2 regions of the Pseudomonas sp. S2_E02 genome follow, and region 1 is predicted to be linked to the other one. Evidence: predicted binding sites of a transcription regulator. Region 1 holds the regulator's gene; the other holds the start of a gene.

Region 1 (4,212 bases):
AACGTATCGGCCTGTCCGGCCCGTTGTCGCGCGATCTGCTGGCGATGATCACTGATATCGAAGAACCGCGTCAGGCTTGGCGCATGCTGCTCGCGCATCTGGCCCGGATGATTGCCGTACCGGAAGTCGAGCCACTGGAAGAGGGCGGTATCATTGCCATGGTCGGTCCTGCCGGCATGGGCAAGACCACTACACTCGCCAAGCTGGCCGCGCGTTATGTGCTGAAATACGGCGCGCAGAATGTCGCGCTGGTGAGCATGGACAGTTTCCGTATCGGCGCTCAGGAACAACTGAAGACGCTGGGCCGCATTCTCAATGTGCCAGTGACCCATGTCGATCCGGGCCAATCGCTGGTGCAAGCGCTGGATCCACTGCTGCGCAAACGCGTGGTATTGATCGATACTGCCGGCCTGCAAGCCAGCGATCCGGCCCTGCGCATGCAGCTGGAAAGTCTGGCCGGGCGTGGCATTCGTTCAAAAAATTATCTGGTCTTGGCAACCACCAGCCAGAAACAGGTTCTAACCGCCGCTTATCACAGTTACAAGCGTTGCGGGCTTGCCGGCTGCATCCTGACTAAACTGGATGAAACGGCCAGCCTTGGCGAAGTGTTGAGCCTGGCGATCAGTCATGAATTGCCGGTCGCGTACCTGACCGATGGCCCACGGATTCCGGATGATTTGCATCTGCCGCGCCGTCATCAACTGGTCAGCCGCGCCGTCAGCGTGCAAATGCAGGAAGAACCCAGCGAAGAAGCCATGGCTGACATGTTCGCTGATATCTATCACAGCCCGACCAAGCAGGTAGGCTGAGGTATTCATGAACAGTTTTTGTACCTACATCGATGGTCTGCCATGCATTGTTCCGGTTGTGAACGCGCAGCCAGTAATGTGGCCTCCGTCTATGCAAGACAAGGTAAAGAAATAACATGGGCAGCATGCATCCCGTACAGGTGATCGCGGTGACCGGCGGCAAAGGTGGCGTCGGCAAGACTAACGTGTCAGTGAACTTGTCGCTGGCGCTGGCAGAGCTTGGCCGTCGGGTCATGCTGCTGGACGCCGACCTGGGTCTGGCGAACGTTGACGTATTGTTGGGGCTGACCCCTAAACGCACGCTGGCCGACGTCATCGAAGGCCGGTGCGAGCTGCGCGACGTGCTGTTGCAAGGCCCTGGTGGCATTCGCATCGTGCCGGCGGCGTCCGGCACCCAGAGCATGGTGCACCTGAGCCCGGCGCAACATGCCGGCCTGATTCAGGCGTTCAGCGACATCGGTGACAATCTCGATGTACTGGTGATCGATACCGCTGCGGGTATTGGTGACTCGGTAGTCAGTTTTGTTCGCGCCGCGCAAGAAGTGTTGCTGGTGGTCTGCGATGAGCCGACCTCGATCACTGACGCCTACGCGCTGATCAAACTGCTCAACCGCGATTACGGCATGAACCGCTTCCGCGTCCTCGCCAACATGGCGCAGAGCCCGCAGGAAGGGCGCAACCTGTTCGCCAAGTTGACCAAGGTCACGGATCGCTTCCTTGACGTGGCCCTACAATACGTCGGCGCCGTGCCTTACGACGAAAGCGTGCGTAAAGCGGTGCAGAAGCAGCGCGCGGTGTACGAAGCCTTTCCGCGTTCCAAGTGCGCGCTGGCGTTCAAGGCGATCGCGCAGAAGGTCGACACCTGGCCGCTGCCCGCCAACCCGCGTGGCCACCTTGAGTTTTTCGTCGAGCGCCTCGTGCAGCAAACGGCAGGGCCCGTGCTATGACCGCAAGCGGTATGAACTACTACAAGAAGTCGGCACGTGACGCGCAGTACGAGTTGATCGAGCGTTACGCGCCACTGGTCAAACGCATTGCCTACCACTTGCTGGCGCGCTTGCCGGCGAGTGTGCAGGTCGAAGACCTGATCCAGGCCGGGATGATCGGCCTGCTTGAAGTCTCGACCAAATACGACGCCAGCAAAGGCGCCAGTTTCGAAACGTACGCGGGCATACGAATCCGCGGCGCGATGCTCGACGAAGTGCGCAAAGGGGACTGGGCGCCACGCTCGGTTCACCGCAATACCCGTATGGTCAGCGACGCGATTCGCTCAATTGAAGCTAAAACCGGCCGTGATGCTAAAGATCACGAGGTTGCGGCCGAACTCCAATTGAGTCTCGACGATTACTACGGGATTTTGAATGACACCTTGGGCAGTCGCCTGTTCAGTTTCGACGACCTGTTGCAGGACGGCGAACACGAAGGGCTGCACGAGGATGGCGCGAGTGCTCATATGGAGCCGTCACGCGATCTGGAAGATGAACGTTTCCAGGCAGCGTTGGCGGACGCGATTGCCAATTTGCCGGAGCGTGAGCGACTGGTGTTGGCGCTGTACTACGACGAAGAGCTGAACCTCAAGGAGATCGGTGAAGTCCTTGGCGTCAGTGAATCGCGGGTCAGCCAGTTACACAGCCAGTGCGCGGCCCGTTTGCGGGGGCGTTTGGGGGAGTGGCGAGCGCGCTGAAGGCAGTGTGGGGACACTGCGAACGAGGCTGGTGCGGTGATGAACGGCACCGGTCTTGCTCTGTTGTGCTCCAGACAGTCTTCGAGTGCTACGCCGGAATGATTGAAATGGCGCGTCCAGGTGCTGGGCGCGTTTAAGACTGCTTGGAGGTCGAATTGGACAAGAACATGAAAATCCTCATCGTTGATGACTTCTCAACGATGCGGCGGATCATCAAGAACCTGCTGCGTGATCTGGGGTTCACCAACACTGTCGAGGCGGATGATGGCGTGACTGCCATTCCAGTGCTCAACAGCGGAAGCATCGACTTTCTGGTAACGGACTGGAACATGCCGGGCATGACCGGTATCGACCTGCTGCGTCACGTGCGTGCCGATGAAAAACTCAAGCACTTGCCAGTGCTGATGGTGACTGCAGAAGCCAAGCGCGAGCAGATCATTGAAGCCGCTCAGGCTGGTGTAAACGGCTACGTAGTCAAACCTTTCACGGCTCAGGCGTTGAAAGACAAAATCGAGAAGATTTTCGAACGCATCGGCTGATGAACGCGCGGGGGAGCTATGGAGCATAACGAATCTTCACAGGGCGATTTCGAGTCGACCCTGAAAAAACACGCGGTCGAACTGGTCGAAAGCCTTGAAAAAGGCAGGTTCGGCGACGCTGTGCAACTGATCCATGAGCTCAATCAGACCCGTGACCGTGGCCTGTACCAGGAAGTCGGCAAGCTCACACGTGAACTGCACAGTGCGATCGTCAACTTCCAGATCGATCCGAACATGCCGCAGGCCGAGGAAGTGTCGCAAATCACCGACGCCACCGAACGCCTGGGCTATGTGGTCAAGCTGACAGAAGCCGCGGCCAACCGCACCATGGATCTGGTGGAAAGCGCCACGCCGGTGGTCAACAGTCTGGCTGATGAAGCGCAGACCTTGAGCGCCGATTGGGGTCGCTTCATGCGTCGCGAGGTCGGGGCTGAAGAGTTCCGCGAGCTGGCGCGCCGGGTCGACGGTTTTCTGTCACGCAGCAGCACGGACAACCGTGCGGTGTCGAGCAATCTCAACGACATCCTGCTGGCCCAGGATTACCAGGACCTGACCGGTCAGGTGATCAAGCGTGTGACCCAACTGGTCACCGAAGTCGAAAGCAATTTGCTCAAACTCGTGCTCATGGCCAGTCAGGTCGACCGCTTTGCGGGCATCGAACATGACCGCGCCGCGATGCTTGCAGAAAAAGATCCACAAAAACATCTCTCGCAGGGTGAAGGTCCGCAGATTCATGCCGATAAACGAGAAGACGTTGTGTCCGGTCAGGACGATGTGGACGATTTGTTATCCAGCCTCGGATTCTAGAGTTGTGGAATTTTAGGTTTTTTGGGTTTTTAGACCTGTAGGAGCACCCCATTAATGAGCTTCGGCGCCGATGAAGAGATCCTTCAGGATTTCCTGGTTGAGGCCGGCGAGATTCTTGAGCAACTGTCCGAACAACTGGTCGAGCTGGAAAGCCGTCCGGATGACGCAGATCTGCTCAACGCAATTTTTCGCGGTTTCCACACTGTAAAAGGGGGCGCCGGCTTCCTTCAGCTCAACGAGCTGGTGGAGTGCTGTCACATCGCCGAAAACGTGTTCGACATCCTGCGCAAGGGTGAGCGTCGCGTTGATGCAGAACTGATGGACGTTGTCCTCGAAGCACTGGACGCGGTGAACAGCATGTTCAGCGAAGTCC
Region 2 (4,212 bases), 1.2 Mb from region 1:
ATCGACATCGGCATGCCGGCCGCCAGCCACGCCGGCAGACCGCCGTCAACGTAGTGATATTTGTCGTGACCGATCACGTCGAGCAGCCAGATGAAACGCCCGGCCCAACCGCCGCCTTCGTCGTCATAGACCACGTAGACCGCATCTTTGCGATGGCCCAGTTCACTGAACAACGCTTCCAGGTCGCCTTTGGCCGGCAACAAGCCCGGCGCCGGTGGCTGGCCAAGCTGGGTGCGTTTCGGGTCGACAAAGCGTGCGCCGGGAAAGTGACCTTCGGCATAACGGGCAGGGCTGGTCAGGTCCACCAGAATCAGTTCAGGGGAATCGAGACGCGGGAGCAGGTCGCTCGCCTCGATGACGAGCGGCAAGCCAGAGAAGTCAGACATGTGAGGTCTCCAGAGCACAAAGGGGAGGATTGTAGCGCAGCCTCATCGGCCGCGGCTGCTAAAGCTGTGCAGGGCTTTTTCGATGCACTGTGCGGTTTTGCCAAAGGCTTGCACGGTGATATCGGCGAACGGCCCGCCGCCCTGATCGGCGACGACAATCATGATCACCCGGCCGTTATTGACCAGGGAACGCAGAAACAGATGCTCGCCACGAAACAGGGTGCGCAGGCTCGCTGGCAGCAGAGCGGAGAACTGAGCGTTGTTCTCGGGATTGATCCGCACCTGCGCCTGTTGCGCGAGCAGCCGTTGCAAGACCTTGCTCTGGCTGACGACGAAATTCAGCGCCGCCGCTTCTTTCGGTAGCCCGGCGGTTTGATTCACGCGCAGATTGGACTGTGTGCGATCGGCCATCAGGATCATCACCCGGCGCATGCCGCTGGCAACCAGCGCATCGCGAGCGGCGACGGTCAGGCTCATGGCATTGGTGAAGCGGCTTGGCTCGGCCAATAGCTCGGCGCATTGCTGGCGCCATTGCGTCAGATCTTCCGAGGTTGGCGCAGCTGCGGGCAGCATGCCGGCTGGCAAACGATGGGTGCCCCATGGCCACAGCAACGAAACCGCCGGATGCCACAGGTCGGGCATCGCATGATGGCGCGCGCTGTTGGCGGCTTGCTGGTGCAACTGTTGTTGCACTTCATCCATGGAAATCTGCAGATAAAGGCTGGTCAGGTACTGCCAGCGTTCGCTGTGCGGACTGTCCCACGCCTGTTGCGCAGACAGTGCCAGGCCGTTGGCCAGCAGCACGGTGTTGGCCGGCTGGTTGAGCCAGCGGCGCAGGGTCGGGTCGTCATCGAGGCGGTTTTGCTGGCGCAACGGATGTTCGCTGTCGCGGGCGATGCGCAGCACTTTGACCAGTTCGCGCTGTTCACTCAGCAGCAGCTTATAACCCTGCTGCACCCAGATCGGCAGGTGCCAGACTTGCACCAGCGCCTCGGCGATTTTCAGCAGGCGTACGCCGAACAATTGCTTTTCGACCACGCGCGCCGATTCGCCCTTGTGGATAACCCGCAGTTCCCATTCTTCGAGCAATTGCGGATAAGTCAGCGCCAATGGCCACAGCGGCGACAAAAACAACAGGCTGCCCCAATGAATGTCCTGCCACAGCCGCGCCAGGCGACTGGCGAAAAAACCGTTGGCCTGTTGCGTCGCGTGCTGGCTGATCATCTGTAACTGGCGCAGGGCCTTGGGGATTTGCATCTGCGGTTCAGCCGGCAGGCGCGCGAGCAATTCTTCAGTCCGCGCCAGGCCGAGACGGTTGATCGCCACCTCGAGATTTTCCGCCGGTGCGGCCATGGTGCCGTGGGTGTGACGATTCGCCTCACGGATGATGCTCAAGGCCAGTGCCGGGCTGTCCTGCATCAGGTCGGCGATGTCGCGCAGCGAGCTGCGATTGTCGCGGATCGCCCGACAGACTTTGTCGTGAGCCTCTTGCGGCACGGGCAGCCGGACGCCATCGAGCAACTTTACCCAGCCGTCGAGGGTGGTCGGTTTTGCGTGTGGGACGTTCGTTTCATTAGCCATGTCTGGAGGGGATCTTCACTGACTGTAGACGCGCCCGGCATGGGCTAAATTGGCTTTTCGCCTGAACTGGCTATAGTCTGGCGCAGTTTTGCCGATAAGTAGAAGAAGAGATTTTTTAACTTCCGAATATGACCTTGAACCCGACTTAAATAAGTACTTTCTACCTATGGCTAAAATTATCGGCATCATCGTCGTATTCGCGAGCGTGCTCGGCGGATACGTGCTCTCCCACGGCAAGATTGCCGCCCTGATCCAGCCCTTCGAGGTGATGATCATCGGTGGTGCGGCACTGGGTGCATTCCTCCAGGCCAACCCCGGTTACATGACGATGCACGTGCTCAAGAAATCCCTGAGCATGTTCAGTTCGCGCTTCAGCCACACGTTCTATCTGGAAGTGCTCGGGCTGATCTACGAGATCCTCAACAAGAGCCGCCGCGAAGGCATGATGGCCATCGAAGGCGACATCGAAGATGCCGCCGCGAGCCCGATCTTCGCCAAGTACCCGGCAGTGCTCAAAGACGAACGCATGACCGCGTTCATCTGCGATTACCTGCGCATCATGTCGTCCGGCAACATGGCGCCGCACGAGCTGGAAGGCTTGTTCGACATGGAACTGTACAGCCTGAAAGAAGACCTTGAGCATCCATCTCATGCGGTGAACGGCATCGCCGATGCCATGCCCGGTTTCGGTATCGTCGCGGCGGTACTCGGTATCGTGGTGACCATGGCCTCCCTGGGTGAAGGCGATCAGAAGTCCATCGGTCTGCACGTTGGTGCGGCACTGGTCGGTACCTTCTTCGGTATTCTCGCGGCGTACGGTTTCTTCGGCCCATTGGCGCATTCCCTGGCTCATGATGCCAAGGAAGAGCTGAACGTCTACGAAGCCATCAAGGCCTCGCTGGTGGCTTCGGCTTCCGGCATGCCGCCTTCGCTGGCGGTCGAGTTCGGTCGCAAGGTTTTGTACCCGGCGCACCGTCCAAGCTTCGCCGAGCTGGAACAAGCGGTTCGCGGTCGCTAAGTCATGGAAAATAATCAGCCGATTATCATCAAGCGCGTCAAGCGCATAGCCGGCGGGCATCACGGCGGGGCGTGGAAAATCGCCTTCGCCGACTTCGCCACGGCGATGATGGCGTTCTTCCTGGTGTTGTGGCTGCTGTCCACCGCCACGCCCGAGCAGAAGATCGCCATCGCCGGTTACTTCAAAGACCCGGTCGGCTTTTCCGAAAGCGGCACGCCGTACATCATCGACCTGGGCGGCACGCCGACCCTGGCGCCGGAAAACACCCTTAACCCGGAAGTGAAATCGCAGCCGCAGCCTGACAAGGTTACGGTCGATACTGAACAGGTTGAAGGCATGGCCGAGCAGGTCGAGAAGGAGCGTCTGGAACTGCTGCTGCAAGAACTGCAGAACAAGGTCGACGAGAACCCGCAGTTGCAGAAGTTCAAGGATCAGATCCTCTTCGAGATCACTCCGAACGGTTTGCGCATCCAGATCATGGACGCCGAGAACCGGCCGATGTTCGACTCCGGTTCTGCACGCCTGAAGCCGTACTTCGAAGACATCCTGCTGGCCATGGCCGACACCATCAAAGCGGTGCCGAACAAGATCAGTATCAGCGGCCACACCGATGCCAAGCCTTATATCGGTACCGGTGATTACGGTAACTGGGAGCTATCGGCCAACCGTGCCAACGCTGCCCGGCGTGCCTTGGTTGCCGGTAGCTATCCGGATGCGCAAGTGGCGCGGGTAGTGGGTTACGCCTCGTCGGCATTGTTCGACAAGGAAAACCCGTTCAACCCGGTCAACCGCCGCATCGATATTGTCGTACTGACCAAGAAGGCCCAGGCGGCCATCGAAGGTGCGCAAGGTGCCGACGCGGCTAAACCGGCGGATCAGAGTCAAAACGGCAACGCCCCGGCGACACCGGTTGATCCGAACGCGCTGCCGGCGGATCAGCAACCGGTGCCGGCGCACGAGCTTCGCGAGCGGTTGAATCTGTTCGACGACGCCGCACCGAAACCGGCCGAGCCGGGGAGTGCGGCGCCTGCTCCCGCTACTCCGCCAGCCACTGCACCGGCTCCCACGCCCAAGCAGTGATTCACAAAAAGCCACGGTCACCGTGGCTTTTTGGTTTCTGCCTGCGTCGCAATGAGCAGTCGCAGTATTCGCAATCACGGAAGATCAGTTATGGAAAGACTCAAAGCCTATTTTCAGCGGCACGGCAACGCACCCTTCAAGTTTGGT

What was found. The regulator FliA, encoded in region 1, starts transcription of late flagellar genes. The targets are predictions, from matches to a motif close to CTAAAGTTTNNNNNNNNNNNGCCGNTAA.
Region 2: the regulator FliA is predicted to act here: its motif matches at 2,038-2,065, upstream of motA (flagellar motor stator protein MotA).

The regions. Positions count from the first base shown of each region.
Region 1 is NZ_CP162761.1:6,341,499-6,345,710, forward strand. It holds gene flhF (flagellar biosynthesis protein FlhF) at 1-809, shown strand, start outside; gene fleN (flagellar synthesis regulator FleN) at 926-1,756, shown strand; gene fliA (RNA polymerase sigma factor FliA) at 1,753-2,493, shown strand; gene AB4O01_RS28495 (chemotaxis response regulator CheY) at 2,661-3,032, shown strand; gene AB4O01_RS28500 (protein phosphatase CheZ) at 3,051-3,839, shown strand; gene AB4O01_RS28505 (chemotaxis protein CheA) at 3,894-4,212, shown strand, end outside.
Region 2 is NZ_CP162761.1:5,114,449-5,118,660, forward strand. It holds gene rhdA (thiosulfate sulfurtransferase) at 1-386, opposite strand, end outside; gene AB4O01_RS22965 (HDOD domain-containing protein) at 429-1,967, opposite strand; gene motA (flagellar motor stator protein MotA) at 2,134-2,985, shown strand; gene motB (flagellar motor protein MotB) at 2,989-4,065, shown strand; gene AB4O01_RS22980 (sterol desaturase family protein) at 4,156-4,212, shown strand, end outside.